Regions from separate parts of the Shewanella sp. BC20 genome, predicted to be linked through region 2. Evidence: riboswitches for the same ligand, from Rfam matches in the RefSeq annotation. Region 2 holds a riboswitch; the other holds the start of a gene.

Region 1 (7,802 bases), on a different contig from region 2:
ACAAGGTAAATGCTGTCCATCGTCATCATGGCTGGCGTGCCATTGTTATGGTTGTAGTGGCACATGGCCGCATTGGCGCCAGCAGCGGAAATGGTATCGAAACTGGGTTCGCGATATTGTGGATCTTCGAGGCGGAAACTTTCCAACTTGTCAGCGAGGGTTGCTTCATCGTGCAGACGATGGGCAGCGACCTCGGCATCGAGCCAAGCGAGGAAACGACTCACGGCCACACCATCACGGATATGGCTGGCGCGCATGCCCGCTAATTCGGCGGCATTTTTCTGTGCCTTAGGCAGGGAGACCGGGTCGATACCTGCGATTAACTTAGCGCCTGCATCGCGGGCAATATTTTGTGCCCAAGCGTTGGCAGAATTGGGATCGGCGAGCAGTTTCACGCCCTGTAAGCTTGCCAAGGTATCGGCAAGTGAAGCTTCGCTCTTAAAGCTCACACCCGCTCCAACGTGTTCCTCAATGCCTTCAGGGAGTTTGCTTAAATCGGTAAACAGTTGCATATCGCCATTGGCGTGAAGTAGCGCGCAGCCTAGCACGACAGGCAGACGCGGCACGTCATTACCACGCATATTGAGCAGCCAGCAGAAGGAGTCTAAAGCGGCGATCAGCGCGACATCGGCGCCGGCTTTTTTGACTAGTGCGCCAATCTCGGTGCGTTTTTGCAGGCTGGTCTTACCCGCACTTTCATTACTAAATAACGTGATAGCTGCGCTCGACGGTGCAGGTCGATTTTGCCAGTGCTTATCAATCGGATTCTGTTCGACGGCAACCAGTTCAATTTGGGCTTTTGCTAACGTGGCTTTGGCGTTTTCAAACCAAGCTAAGGTGTGTAAACGGGCATCGAAGCCTACACGTGAACCTGCTGCAAGCGTATCGCATAGCCATTCGATTTGCGGTGTGTCGGTCAAGCTTTCATAACTAAAGAGATTTGCATCCACCTGCAGACGCACTTGTACCGTATAACGACCATCGGTAAAGATGGCGGCTTTGTCTTTTAAGACAATGGCCATGCCCGCTGAGCCAGTAAAATCCGTTGCCCAGTACAAACGCTCGTTATGCTCAGGCACATATTCGCCTAAGTACTCGTCCGCGCGCGGGATGATAAAGGCATCTAAATTGGCACTGGTGAGTTCACTACGAATGGCGGCAAGACGGTTAGCAATTTTATTCGGTTGTACGGATTGTGATGACGATGGTAACGACATAGGGGCTCCAAATATTGGCATTGGCGGCTGACGTAGGCGGCCAAAATTATAATGCGTAATGCTGGCGAAAAGGATGCGAATTGGCGGCGATTATCGCAAGCTCAACGGCTAAGATGCAAGGGGATGGAATAAAGGATTTTGTATACAATTTTGTTTTTTCGGCATCACTTTGCGATAACAAGGGTTGTGATCTTAGACTAATTTCCAAATTGAAATGTTATCTTTATCACTCAGTTCTTCTGACTAATTCTTACAAATTAGCTACTTAAGTTTTATTCAATCGCTAATATTTACCCATTATGCTAACATTCGCCATCTCCGCTCGGGGTCAGAGGGGAGCACATGTATCAGTGGAGTTGGCGATGCAAACATTAACAATAGACGTGGGCGGTAGCAAAGCCCTGTTCGAACTTCAACTCAAGGGGCATACAGAACAATATAAAATCCCCACGGGTGAAGGCTTTAAAATTGAAGATTTAAATGATCAAATCGCGGCGCTGGAACGGGATTATGATTTACAGCACTACCATTTAGCGATCGCTGTACCTGGACTCGTACAACAGAATCGTTTGGTGTCCTGTAAATCTCTGCCCGGTCTCAATGGGCTAAGCTTTGAAACCTTGAAAACCCAAGGCGAACTTAAGTTTATCTGCAATGATATCGACGCCGGTATGCAGGCAACCTGTGACGAAAAATATGCCTGTGAGTTGTTAGTCATGTGTGGCACTGGAATTGGCATGTCGATCGCGTTGAGCGGCAAGGCTTTTACGGGGGCTACGGGAGTCGCGGGGGAGCTTGGGCATTGCCGGGTGATGACGGAGGCGGGGGAGTTTAGTCTCGAGCAGCTCGCCAGTGGCGATTCTATCCGCGGCCGTAAGATTTCCACCGCCGATGATTTATATCTCGCCGGCACTTATCTGGGGATGGGGCTAGCGTGGGCGGTCAATCTGTTTAATCCTAATCGGATCTGGTTAGCGGGTGGCATGATGAACAGCGCGCCGTACTACAAGGGTTGTCTGGATAGTTTAAGGCGCATGGCTCTCAGGGCTCCATTAGCCGAAATGAAGATTAATCGTGTCGATGATATGGAGACCTTAGTCTGCCGTGGCTTATCGGTGATCTTGGCAAGGGATTACTCGAAGGAGGCCGCCTAACGGCTTTCGATTGAGGTGCGGATAGGCCAAGATTGAGGCGTGATAAGTTTGTTTAGGCTATTAATCTTGGCTTACTGACGCTGATCCAGATATTGATTTCGTTTGGGTCGAGAACAACAGCATGCGGCCATCGGATTTGTGTGTTTGCAGTGCACTCTGCATATCACCTCGTTCGATGACCGCATTTTTGTTTGCACTAGTTATTGAACTGCGTCTTGCAAACCGCTTTCTTAAGACTTTCGATTTATTTTTTATTGTCTTTCTTATTGGCGATACGAGTCGATGATAGGGCTCCATGGCATAAGCAATCCTTTTAAATACAATTCATTGCTTATTTTTTGCACTCAATGGTTTTACTTTTCTTTAAAGCCAATACTGCGTTGATAATCGGTACAACGGCCCGTTTGTTAATATTTAGTTGCAATTTAACGCTATAGCGGCATATGCTAATTAACGTAATGACAACGTTGTCATTAGTGAAAAAGGCAAACCAATTGAAAGATTGGGACGCAAAGCCTCCGGTCTAAGGGTTCGTTTGTACCTATGATAGCGGGGATACCACAGGTTGTTTCTTCATGCTGCCGTTGTACGCACATGGTTTTAAGAGTGTTGTTTCCTGTCTACGCTTTGTTTGCCTTATTGATGCATAACTTACTCAATAGGGAAATCTCATGTTTAAGACTCAAATCTCCACCTCGGCGATGCTGGTGGCCTCGGTGCTGGCATCCGCTGCCAGTTTTCAAGCCTTTGCGGCGCTCCCCGGAAAACCGACTTTAGGTTGGGGGGAAACCAAGTTTGCCATTATCGAGGTGAATCAAGCCGCCTCAGCCTATAACCAATTAGTGACGGTAAAAGATGCCGCCGATGTGTCCGTGACCTGGAACTTGTATAACGGCGATATCGGCCATAAGGCGCAGGTGTTACTCAACGGAAATGTGGCATGGGAAGGTCCTTCGAGTGCGGCGGGTACGGCCAATTTCAAGGTTAATAAGGGTGGGCGCTATCAAATGCGTGTGCAGCTCTGTAATAACGAAGGTTGCAGCGCCAGTGATGCGAGGGAAATCTTAGTCGCCGATACTGATGGCAGTCATTTACTGCCACTCAATGCGCCTTTGAAGGAAAACAATCGTCCCTATGTGAATAAATCCGGCAAAGTGGTGGGAAGTTACTTTGTGGAGTGGGGTGTTTATGGACGTAAATTCCCCGTCGATAAGATCCCTGCACAAAACTTAACCCATATTTTATATGGCTTTACCCCGATTTGTGGTGGCAATGGCATCAACGACAGCTTAAAGGAAATCGAAGGTAGCTTTGAGGCATTGCAGCGCGCCTGTGCTGGCCGTGCCGATTTTAAAGTGGCGATTCACGACCCTTGGGCGGCGGTGCAAATGCCGCAGGCGGGGGTGAGTGAATATTCCGATCCCTACAAAGGCAACTTCGGCCAATTGATGGCGTTAAAACAAGCCTATCCCGATCTGAAGATCCTCCCCTCAGTTGGTGGCTGGACGCTCTCCGATCCCTTCTACTTTTTGGGGGATAAAACCAAGCGCGACACCTTTGTCGCCTCAGTGAAGGAGTTTTTACAAACTTGGAAGTTCTTCGATGGTGTCGATATCGACTGGGAATTTCCCGGCGGCAGTGGTGCTAACCCAAGCTTAGGTAATGCCAATGACGGACAAACCTATATCACCCTGATGCGTGAACTGCGGGCGATGCTCGATGAGCTCAGCGCCGAAACCGGACGCACCTATGAGCTGACGTCGGCCATCAGTGCGGGCGGCGATAAAATTGCTAAGGTCGATTATCAGGCGGCGCAGCAATATATGGATTACATCTTCCTGATGAGTTACGACTTTAATGGCGGCTGGACCAATACGGAGCTTGGACATCAAACCAATCTCTATGAGGCGAGCTGGGATCCAAATACCCGTTACACCACGGACAAAGGCGTAAAAGCACTGCTCTCTCAAGGGGTGACTCCGGGTAAGATTGTGGTCGGCGCAGCGATGTACGGCCGTGGCTGGACTGGGGTGAATGGCTATAGCGGTAACAATCCTTTCACGGGCACTGCAACGGGCAAAGTGAAGGGCACTTGGGAAGCGGGCGTGGTGGATTATCGGCAGATCGCTAAGGATTATATGGGCGCAGGTTGGAGCTATGCCTATGATGAAACCGCCGAAGCACCATCTGTCTTTAATGCATCAACGGGTGATTTAATTACCTTCGACGATGCTCGCTCTGTTAAAGCCAAGGGCCAATACGTGCTGGCCAATCAGCTCGGTGGTTTATTCGCCTGGGAAATTGATGCCGATAATGGCGATATTCTCAATGCCATGCACGAAGGTCTAGGTCATGGCGAGGGCACAACGCCACCAGCGAATAAAGCGCCGATTGCCAACGCGGGAGCGGATATCACGGTAACCGGTACTGCGGATGTCACGCTAAACGGCAGCGCGTCGCGGGATCCTGAAAATGGCGCCTTAAGTTATCAATGGCGCCAAGTCTCTGGTCCAAGCTTAAGTATCACTAATGCGGATATGGCCAATGCTGTGGTGCAACTGAGCGGGGCGGCGTCGGATGTGGTGTATGTGTTTAGCCTGCGAGTCACAGATCCTGAAGGATTATCTTCAACCGACACAGTGACTCTCACTCATAAGGCCGAGACGGCAAACCAAGCGCCTGTGGTGACTGTGCCAGCGAGTGTAACGGTTGAAGCGGGCCAATCGGTGAGCATCAATGCGACGGCGACCGATGCCGATGGCGACAGCCTCACCTACGCATGGACAGTGCCAAGCGGCGTGGCGGCGAGTGGACAAAACAGTGCCACATTGGTGGTGACGGCGCCAGCTGTTACTCAATCGACCCAATACAGTTTGAGTGTATTGGTCTCCGATGGTGCCTTAGATGCCAGTGCTGCTTTGAGCTTAACCGTGACGCCTAAGGCGACGGGCGGTCAATGTGACGCAACTGACCCTAATGCGGCCAACTATCCCGCTTGGAATGCGACAAGCATTTACAACACGGGTGATACCGTGAGTTATAACCAACTGGTTTGGAAGGCGAAATACTGGACTCAAGGTAACACACCTTCAAGAACCGCCGACCAATGGCAATTGTTGAGTCAGGTTGAGTTAGGCTGGGATGCGGGCGTTGCCTACAACGGCGGAGCAACGACTAGCTATAACGGTCGTCAGTGGCAAGCCAAATACTGGACTAAGGGAGATGTCCCCGGTGTCGCTGCAGTGTGGATGGATATCGGCGCGGCGTCTTGCCCTTAGTCGATAGGGATTAAAGACAAAAAAGCCCTGCGAATACAGGGCTTTTTTATTAAGGATCACAGCGTAAGATTAATTTATCTTCAGCAGCTCAACATCAAAAATCAGTACCGAACCGCCGCCAATTTTGCCTGTGCTGCGATTGCCGTAGGCCAGTTCGCTAGGAATAAAGAAGCGATACTTGTCGCCCTCGACCATCAGTTGCACGCCTTCAGTCCAACCTGGAATAACACGATTGAGTGGGAAGGCTATGGGGTCGCCGCGTTCGACCGAGCTATCGAACACTGTGCCATCAATTAAGGTACCGTGATAATGCACAGTCACAGTATCACTCGCCTTAGGATGAACAGTGCCAGTGCCTTGCTGTAACACTTGATATTGCAACCCAGAGGCGGTGGTTTTCACCCCTTCTTGAGTTTTGTTTTGCGCTAAAAACTCATTACCTAAACGGATATTTTCTTGGGCCGCTTTTTGGTTATTCATCGAGGTAAAGAAGTAAAAAATCACCCCAGCAATCACAACAACGGCAAGTAACATTTTCATTTTAAGGAGCACCTCAGTCAATTTTGGTCATGTTATCAGTTTTTTAGCGGAAGTGGCTAGCGCCTCGGTTTGGCGCGGTACTGGATGATTCGCGTTACATTTTCTCACTTTTTTAAAATGGCTAAAGGCTTTATCCCGTTTTAGAGATCGCTTAACCTGTTACATTAGACTCTACAAAAACTCAATAAAAACAGATAAGAAGAATAAACAAGGACAGTCTTATGTTAACCAAAGCGGCAAAACCTCTGGTCAAGCTCGTCGACCGATATTTACCCGACCCTTATATCTTTGTCTTGCTCTTAACCTTAGTGGTGCTGATTTCGGCCGTGGTAGCCGAGCAGAAAACCCCACTCGAAGTCATCAATTACTGGGGCGATGGCTTTTGGGCGCTGCTGAGTTTTTCGATGCAGATGCTATTAGTGCTGGTGGCGGGATTTATGCTCGCCAGCTCGCCACCGATTAAGAAATTACTCGATGGCATCGCAGGATTTGCCAAGTCGGCGCCTCAGGCCATTATCTTAGTGACCTTGGTTTCCCTCGCCGCCAGTTGGATTAACTGGGGATTTGGTTTAGTGGTCGGCGCCTTATTCGCTAAGGCCTTAGCGCGTAAAGTGCGTGTGGATTACCGTTTATTGGTCGCCAGTGCTTACTCGGGATTTGTGGTTTGGCACGGCGGCTTAGCGGGCTCGATTCCGCTAACCATTGCCACTGCTGGGCATTTCTCAGAATCACAAATCGGTATTATCCCCACCAGCGAGACCATCTTCGCTAGCTTTAACCTGCTGTTAGTGCTGATTTTGTTTGTGATGATGCCACTGGTGAACCGCTTTATGTTGCCCGAAGAGAAAGACAGCATTTATGTCGATCCTAAGGCGCTTGAGGATGGGGGCGCAGACGATAAAGCGGCGCAGTTAACGGCCAATACGACTCGCCCAGCGGATAAATTAGAAAACAGTCGCTTGCTCGGTTGGAGTGTCGGCGGCGCGGGACTCGTTTACTTAGGCTATTACTTTGCGGTGCAGGGCGGCAGTTTAAACCTTAACTTAGTCAACTTCTTATTTTTATTCCTCGCCATAGTGCTACATCAAACGCCACGCAGTCTATTGCTGAGTCTCAACGAAGCCATTAAAGGCGGCGCGGGTATCGTTATTCAGTTTCCTTTTTACGCTGGCATTATGGCGGTGATGGTGCAATCGGGGTTAGCCCAGAGTATTTCCGAAGGTTTTGTGGCTATCGCCAGCGCCGAAAGTCTGCCATTTTGGAGCTTTATCAGTGCAGGGATTGTGAATATTTTCGTGCCTTCGGGGGGCGGACAATGGGCCGTGCAGGCGCCGATTATGTTACCTGCAGCCGAAGCCTTGGGCGCCGATGTGGCACGGGTTGCTATGGCTGTGGCGTGGGGAGATGCGTGGACCAATCTTATCCAACCTTTCTGGGCGCTGCCAGTGCTGGCAATCGCCGGATTAAAGGCGCGGGATATCATGGGATTCTGTTTAATGCAGTTGCTGATAACCGGGGTGATTATCAGTATCGCCCTAAGCTGGTTTTAAGCGAAAGCTTACGGTTTTGATAAAGGGCAATCTCACTTGCCCTTTATTTTTATCCTCTTCTTT
Region 2 (7,802 bases):
CTGCACTGGTTGCCATACTCGAGATACTGACTTCCGGTAATAAAAACAGCACGACCACAATCAGTAATAAAATCATCAGCGAAAACAAGAAGCGCGAGGCTTTATCGACCCAAGCCACCCCTAAGGCCGCAAATCCACCCAGCACTAAGGTAAACAGCACGACCGCCAGTTGGTTATCTAACACGAGGTCGAACATATTTTTGGCTTTAAGCACTAACAGCGATGAACCGCCCGTCAAATACGCCGCCGTTAAGGCAAAGAGTAAGCTGAGAAAGGAGGCGCCTTGCACCATTTGGCCTTTCTTGCCGAGGAGTTTGCCCGTGATGGCATGAACGTTATCACCGACGCCTGAGCGCAGGTTAATCTCAAGCATTAACAATGAGGTATAGGCTGACAAGCCCCAAATCACCACCATTAACAAAATGGCTGGCACCATGCCTAAGGCGGCCGTGGCTAAGGGTAAGGCTAACATTCCCGCGCCAATGGCGGTCCCCGCGACAATGGCTATCGAGCCTAACATTTTTGAATTCACACAATTATCCTGTTCAAGTATTAATTATTATTTTTTAAGGTTTTTTGAGTAGATTTGAAGGATAAAGCCTTGCGCACTCTGTGATTAAGCCAACAGCAATCTCAAACGAAAAGCGTCACTAAACTTAAAGCATCCAATCCGATCTCAAAGAGCAGATCAATTGGCCCCAATAGCTTTTGAATATTTCAACCCAGTCGCCATTGAGGCTAACTAAATCGTTTGCAGAAAAGTGACATTAATTTCAACCGTGATTGCCTTAGCAAAGCAGCGACGTCGCGCGTAAAAGAAGATAGCTCTGGACATTAACAGAGCCAACCCCAGCGGGCAAGCCAGTTATAGACAAAGATGACGCCGCTTTGGCTATCCGAAGGGGAAATGTGAGTAAAAGATAAAAAATCGAGGCGGAACTGTTATCAAAACAATAACCCCTGCAACACCTGTAGCGTTGCAGGGTTTATCAATGAGTCTAGCGATTCGCTAACGGAGATACGGGATTGCGCTAAAGCGAATTAACGCGACTCACAATCCGCTTATTCCCCAGTTAACCGATTACAGCTCAGTCCAAGCCATATTCCAAGAGCCGCCGACACCCGGTTCAAACCCGGTTGCAGTTGGCGACCATTGCATGCAATAACCACTGTAAGGCCAAGGTTTACATTGATAGACCTTGCCAGTTTTAGGTTGCAGCACTTTAGTACCCGCCACATAGTTTTTAACTCCCTCGGGGAAGACAAAATCGGCATCCGGCGCTGTGGCTTGATCTTTTAAGAACAGATCGAAGTTTTGCTGGATAACCTCACCTTGCTTAGGCTCGCCCTTCACTTGTAAGTGATAATGGCCTTCCTTTGGCGCGACGACATCAAGCACTAGACTCGCGTTGGTGTTATTGACCGCTTGGGTCACATAACCAGCTGCCGTGCCATCGTGGCTAAATAGGTAAGCCGAGACCTGCATATCCGCATTAGTGCTGACATCGAAACTGACCTTTGCGGCACCATCGACAATGGTGTAATCATCGGCCAGTGACGTGACATCGAGCTGATTGCCCGGCGCAGGCGCAATATCGAAGCTCACTTCCACTCGCTCTAGGCCCGAATTAGGCGCGGCATAAATCTCATTTTTACCGTAAACGGGCGAGATCACCCCAGAGGCATTCTTCTGCCCCGCCTTAAGTTGTGGCTGCTGGGCATTAATGGCACTGGCTAACAGGAATGTCCAATTTTGTTTGGCACCTTGAGTGGTGTCGGCAATGGTTATCTGGGTTTGCTTGGCAGTTTGCTCGCCATTAGCATCAAACACCCGCGTCATCACCTTATCGCCCGCCTTAAGATCGAGTGACGGATTGATATCGCCAATATCGGTCCACTCGCCCGGCACCACAACATCTGAGCTAAAGTTCACATCGATGGCATTATAGAAACTGTTGGTGGTATCACCGACTTCCCACACGGCCAAAATCACGTGATAACCGCTTCTGTCTTCAGGTACATAACAGTTATGTGTCACTAACTTAGGCGGCTGAACCATGCCTCCATCGACCACACAGAAGGGAGCTAAGTCAAAGCTTGCACGGCTCAACGCTTGGTTTTGGTCCCACCCTTGGCGAGTTAAATAATAACGCCAATTGCGGGTCACATGGTTAGCGGTGAACTGCCAGCTAAAGTCATTCCAACCCGACTTAATGTCATGCTTAGACCAACGGCTTGGGCTCTGTTCATCCAAGGGAGAAAACGCAGCATTGGCTGCACTGGCAATTTTACCGTCGGCAGGGCCTGACTCAGGAAAACCTGATGTGCCTTCAACACTTTGCGGTTCCCATTGAACGGCGCCGCAGTTTAAATTGCTGCCAGTTTTACAGGCGTATGAGCGTGATTCTGGTGAAACCACATAACCGTGGGCCGACGCCGTTTGGCTAACGAGCGCACTCGTAGCGCTTAAGGCCAAGGCAATTAGGCTTAAACGAGCCAGTTGTGGGTGTTTGCGGTTAGCATTTGTGATTGATGTAAAAGCAGTTAGATGTGCCACTTTATTGTACTCCGTAGGGCGCCTTTCTCGACGAGATTGGCATAGGTATAAAAGTGGTATTTAGGCAAAACAGCATTAAGCAAAGCCGTTTATTTTTCAAAGAATTGAAAGCATCAGCCCAATTCTGAGGCAACCCCGCTATCTTAGTTTCAACATCCCTTTACAACCTTAGACCGGAGGCTTTGCGTCCTAATTTTTCAATTAGTTTGCCAAATACGGTGGATCTCTATTGAAGTTAACAGTATGTAACTTAAACATTGAGACCCGGCTAACCTAACAACAAAAGACAGCGTTGTCAAAATTTAAATTATTACAATTCAATGTGTTACAAAACGAAAAGCGGTATTTTATTGGCACCTGTCAGATTATTTGCCCTCTGACTCGATGAGTTTAATCTTGAAACCCTGTTTCACTTGGGTATAATGCCCACCTCGCTTCGGGGGAGTAGCTAACTGGATTTCGAGCCATCGATATTCAGGGTGAACATCAACATACTTGGCCGCATGCCATGGTGTTCACAGCAAATCATCGATTTGTCCTGCAAGACCTGAGCACAGTAACCGCACCTAGGGGTGGACGGTCTATTGTGCTTATGTCAAAAACCACCCCTAAAAGGATCACACTTGGAAGCGTTACTCGCCTCAACCTTTACGGTTGCCATCGCCGAGATTGGCGATAAAACCCAACTGCTTGCCCTATTACTCGCAGCAAGATTTAAAAATAAAACCGCGATTATCTTGGGTATTTTACTCTCGACTCTGTTTAACCATTTTGCCGCCGCTTGGCTTGGCCAATGGGCGATTAACTGGGTGAGCCCAGATGTAGCACGCTACTTGGTTGCCGCCTCCTTCTTTGCGATTGCACTCTGGGTACTGATCCCCGATAAAGTGGACGCCGAAGAGAGCCGTTTCTATAAGATGGGGCCCTTTGTTGCGACCTTTATTCTGTTCTTTATCGCCGAAATGGGCGACAAAACCCAGATCGCGACTGTCGTGTTAGCCGCTAAATACGATGCCTTAGCCATGGTGGTTGCAGGTACTACTTTGGGTATGTTGCTGGCGAACGTCCCAGTGGTTATTGCGGGACATTTTAGTGCCGAAAAATTACCAATGAAGTGGATCCACAGGGGCTGCGCAATTTTGTTTGCCCTGCTCGGCGTAGCAACCTTAATGGTTAACTGATTGATAAAATGAAGATAAAAAAAAGGCCAGTGATAACACTGGCCTTTTTTATTGGGCTAACGAATTAACTTATAACCCGAGAGCAGTTTGGATACGTTGACCATAATCGGCATCGGCTTTGTGGAAATGTGCCAGCATACGTTGCCGTACCTCTACACTTGCCTGACGCAGAGAGCCAGAAATCGTTTCCACTAAGCGTGCTTTCTCGGCTTCGCTGAAGATGCGATACAAATTACCCGCCTGAGTGTAATCATCCTGATTGTAACGGCTGTAACGCGCCGCTTCGCCATCTAAACGCAGTGGTGGCTCGGCAAAGTTTGCCGGTTCAACTAAAGCACCCGCAGTGCTGTTTGGACCATAGTTAGCCGCGGCATCGCCACCGGTTTGACTACCGTGGTACGGGCATTGTGTTCCCGCCATGGCACCCGCACGTTGGTGATGATTGGCTTTAGTCGCATGTGGGCAGTTTACGGGTAACTGGTTGTAGTTCGCCCCAATTCGGTAACGCTGCGCATCGGCATAGGCGAATAAACGCGCCTGCAACATCTTGTCGGGCGATGCGCCCACACCTGGCACTAAGTTGCTCGGTGCTAATGCCACTTGCTCGACTTCGGCAAAGTAGTTTTGCGGTAAACGATTCAACTCTAACACACCAATTTCAATTAACGGGTAATCGCCATGTGGCCACACCTTAGTCAAATCGAATGGGTTGATATGATAAGTGTTAGCATCAGCCTCAGGCATAATCTGTACGTTCACCGTCCAACGAGGGAAGTTACCGTCGGTCACTGCTACTACCATATCGCGCTGGGATGAGTCAGGGTCGATACCCTTTAACTTGTCGGCTTGCTCATTGGTTAAGTTCACTACGCCTTGCTGCGATTTGAAGTGGAACTTCACCCAGAAACGCTCACCTTTAGCATTCCAAAACGAGAAAGTATGCGAACCATAACCGTGCATTTGGCGGTAGTTTGCCGGAATACCACGGTCAGACATCAGAATCGTCACTTGGTGCATGGCTTCTGGGTTTAATGACCAGAAGTCCCACATAGCTTGTGGATCTTTCAAATTCGTCAATGGGTTACGCTTTTGGGTATGGATAAAGTCTGGGAACTTAATACCGTCACGCAGGAAGAAAGTCGGCGTATTGTTACCCACGATATCGTGATTACCACGAGCAGTATAGAAGCGCAGACCAAAACCACGGGGATCGCGCTCGGCATCGGCAGAGCCCATTTCACCACCCACGGTAGAGAAGCGCACGAAGGTCTCAGTTTGCTTACCCACACCGTTAAAGTGGTCGGCGATGGTGTATTCGCTTAAGTCTTTAGTCAGGGTGAAAGTACCGTATACGCCAGTCCCTTTCGCATGCACAACACGCTCAGGAATACGCTCACGGTTAAAGTGGGCAAGTTTTTCAATTAAATGCCAATCTTGCAGTAGTAAGGGACCACGCTCACCCGCTGACAATGAGTTTTGATCGTCAGCAATTGGAGAACCGCTTTGGCTTGTTAAATACTGTTGACTCATATCTTGCTCCTCATTCTTGATTGGTGTTAACCCAAGATTCAATTAAATCGTAAATGGTGGCCATGGCTTATCTCCTTGGCAGGGCGACGTGTTGTCGATGGAGTTAGAATAGGCAAAAATACGAATTCAATAAAACGATTAATATAGATTCAAATAATCTACATTTCAGATTAACGAAGAGTGCTTAGATCATTCAGGGAGTAAAGTTCACTCCCCGTATGTGATGAAATAGCCAGCAACAGAATAAAGAGTATGCCAGCCGTAACGCAAACCGACTTGGCAAAAATGAGAACTCGAGCTTAAGACAAACTTAAAAAATACTTCAATTGATTCAAAGTGCTACATATTACTCATTGACAGAGCTCGCCTGCTCGCGATAGATAACGACCAAGTAATAGGCATCGATTAACACGATAAAAAAGTTAACCGCCGCCACCGGGTAAGCTTGTATCGCAACCCCATAGGCAACGAACAATGCCGACCCCAACAAGTTCCACCAGCGTAACTTTTTGATGTTAGACATCATTAAAGAGATGGCTACCACCACAGACGCCAAATAACCAACCCATTCCCACATCATTGCACTATCCATATCACGTCCTTATTTATCGATTGATACAACTAAAACAGGTTGGTTGAGCCTTCTTAGCGTTTTACTACCGCCGCCGTCATCCGTGAAATACAGGTCAACTCCCCTGCACTATTATGGATTAAGATTTCCCACACCGAACTGCGTTTCCCCAAATGAACTGGTTTAGCCGTCGCGGTCAGTACGCCATTACGCGAAGCGCGTAAATGGTTGGCGTTAATCTCTTGTCCAACACAATAATATTGCTCGAAATCCACCACAAAGTTTGCGGCATAGCTGGCCACGGTTTCGGCCAGTGCCACGTTCGCGCCGCCATGGACAATGCCTAAGGGGTTATGTATCGCGGGCGTGGCAGGCATAGTCGCCTTCATATAGTCATCGCCAATCTCGCTGATCTCAATCCCTAGGGTCTGCATTAGGGTGCCTTTGCCCCCCATACCAGCATCTAAACGGGCACAATCCTCTAAAGTGACAGGTCTAAACCAAATACTCATTTCAACATCCTAGTAAAGAAAACCAGCTAGCAGTTTACTAAGAAGTGACTGAAGTTCAACACATAAGCATTGGCTAATAACAGCCAGATAATGGCAAAGAACCGCTACGCCTAAGTTAACCAATGCTTTGTGACAGCAAAACGACTAAACCAGACTAAGAACATTCCCCACAGGATCACCACGCTCGGCATCATAAGGGCATCGCTCCCCAATACCGCAGCCGCCTGCTGAATACCAAATACATAGCCCATTTGCACCAATACGGCGACAAGAGATGCAAGCAACACTTTATAAGAAAAGGCTTTTTTAATGAGTAACAACAAACAACCTATAAAGCCAGAAACCACCGCAAAACCAAACACACAGTCGAGCCAAGCGGGTGTCGATTCATAGAGCTTTATTTGATCTGGGCTCATTTGCGCCATGGCCTCAGGCGTCATGGTCATTTGGATAACAAATGCCAATAAGCCCATGATGTTCCATAACAAACTGATGAATGCGACAAAATAAAACCACAGTGGCGCTTTTGCCACGCCGATTACATGGTCGGAGCCAGTCGCTGCCATGTCCGCTCTCCTTGTGATCAAGGTACATAAAGTCCCACAACAACAGTGCCATAAAAAAGGGATGGTAAAACCATCCCTTAGCTCTGAGTTTAGCTCACAAACTCAGTTGTGAGCGTGCAATCACTCGATTAACGGCGACGGCGTTGTAGGCCAAATAGGGATAGCAAGGCTAGACCTAAGTATCCTAACGCACCACCATCATCCTTTGGTTTTGGCTCAGGTTTCGGTGGTTCAACAGGTGCTGGGTAGCTAAGTGCGACAATAACAGGATCGTGGTCAGACGCTGAGAAAGCATTCTCAGATTTGGCCAGTTCACCAGAGAATTTTTTGCCGTATTCAAACAGGTTAGATTCCACCGAGTTGATATGCCAATCTTCGATATCCACTAAACGCTTAGCAAGACTGGTGTTTGCTAAGGCATGGTCTAAGTTACCTAACTCACCGTTGTAGCTGTATGAGTAAGTACCAGCACCGTGAGCCTGAGTATTGAGGTTGATGAGGCCATAGCCCTTCTCAATCTTGCTACCTTGGCGCTCAAACACTTTGCCATCTAAGGTGGTCCATGAGGCGGTCATGATATCGCGCTCAGACTTGCTCGCATCGTAATCGGTCAATACGCGGATAGGATCTTCCATGCCGTAGGCATTCATATCACCAATCACCAGCAGATCGCCTTTAACGTCTTTTAAGGCTTCGCCGAGCACTTTAGCAGCCGATACGCGGAAGGCATTACACTTGCCCTGTTGATCGGCCGGATCGACTGACTCTTCGAAGTTGACCCAATCTTCTAAACAGCCTGAACCTTTTGATTTCAGATGGTTAACAACAACTGTTAAGTTCTGATCATGGATCTTAAAGGTTTGGGCTAGGCTGTGACGTTGGTAA

Evidence for each region. A riboswitch is a leader RNA that binds a small molecule or an ion and turns the genes downstream of it on or off. The one in region 2 is predicted to bind cyclic di-GMP.
Region 1: linked by a shared signal. The riboswitch ahead of CBX96_RS01525 (glycosyl hydrolase family 18 protein) and the one ahead of gbpA (N-acetylglucosamine-binding protein GbpA) in region 2 are both predicted to bind cyclic di-GMP.

The regions. Positions count from the first base shown of each region.
Region 1 covers NZ_NHRI01000001.1:360,005-367,806, reverse strand. Annotated here, with positions in the region: gene CBX96_RS01535 (aminopeptidase P family protein) at 1-1,217, opposite strand, end outside; gene CBX96_RS01530 (ROK family protein) at 1,580-2,371, shown strand; cyclic di-GMP riboswitch class I at 2,846-2,934, shown strand; gene CBX96_RS01525 (glycosyl hydrolase family 18 protein) at 3,043-5,649, shown strand; gene CBX96_RS01520 (FKBP-type peptidyl-prolyl cis-trans isomerase) at 5,719-6,189, opposite strand; gene CBX96_RS01515 (short-chain fatty acid transporter) at 6,411-7,739, shown strand.
Region 2 covers NZ_NHRI01000011.1:8,376-16,177, forward strand. Annotated here, with positions in the region: gene CBX96_RS12355 (aromatic amino acid transport family protein) at 1-520, opposite strand, end outside; gene gbpA (N-acetylglucosamine-binding protein GbpA) at 1,082-2,557, opposite strand; cyclic di-GMP riboswitch class I at 2,683-2,778, opposite strand; gene CBX96_RS12365 (TMEM165/GDT1 family protein) at 3,181-3,738, shown strand; gene katB (catalase KatB) at 3,808-5,268, opposite strand; gene CBX96_RS12375 (YgjV family protein) at 5,615-5,860, opposite strand; gene CBX96_RS12380 (PaaI family thioesterase) at 5,914-6,351, opposite strand; gene CBX96_RS12385 (hypothetical protein) at 6,462-6,917, opposite strand; gene exeM (extracellular exonuclease ExeM) at 7,046-7,802, opposite strand, start outside.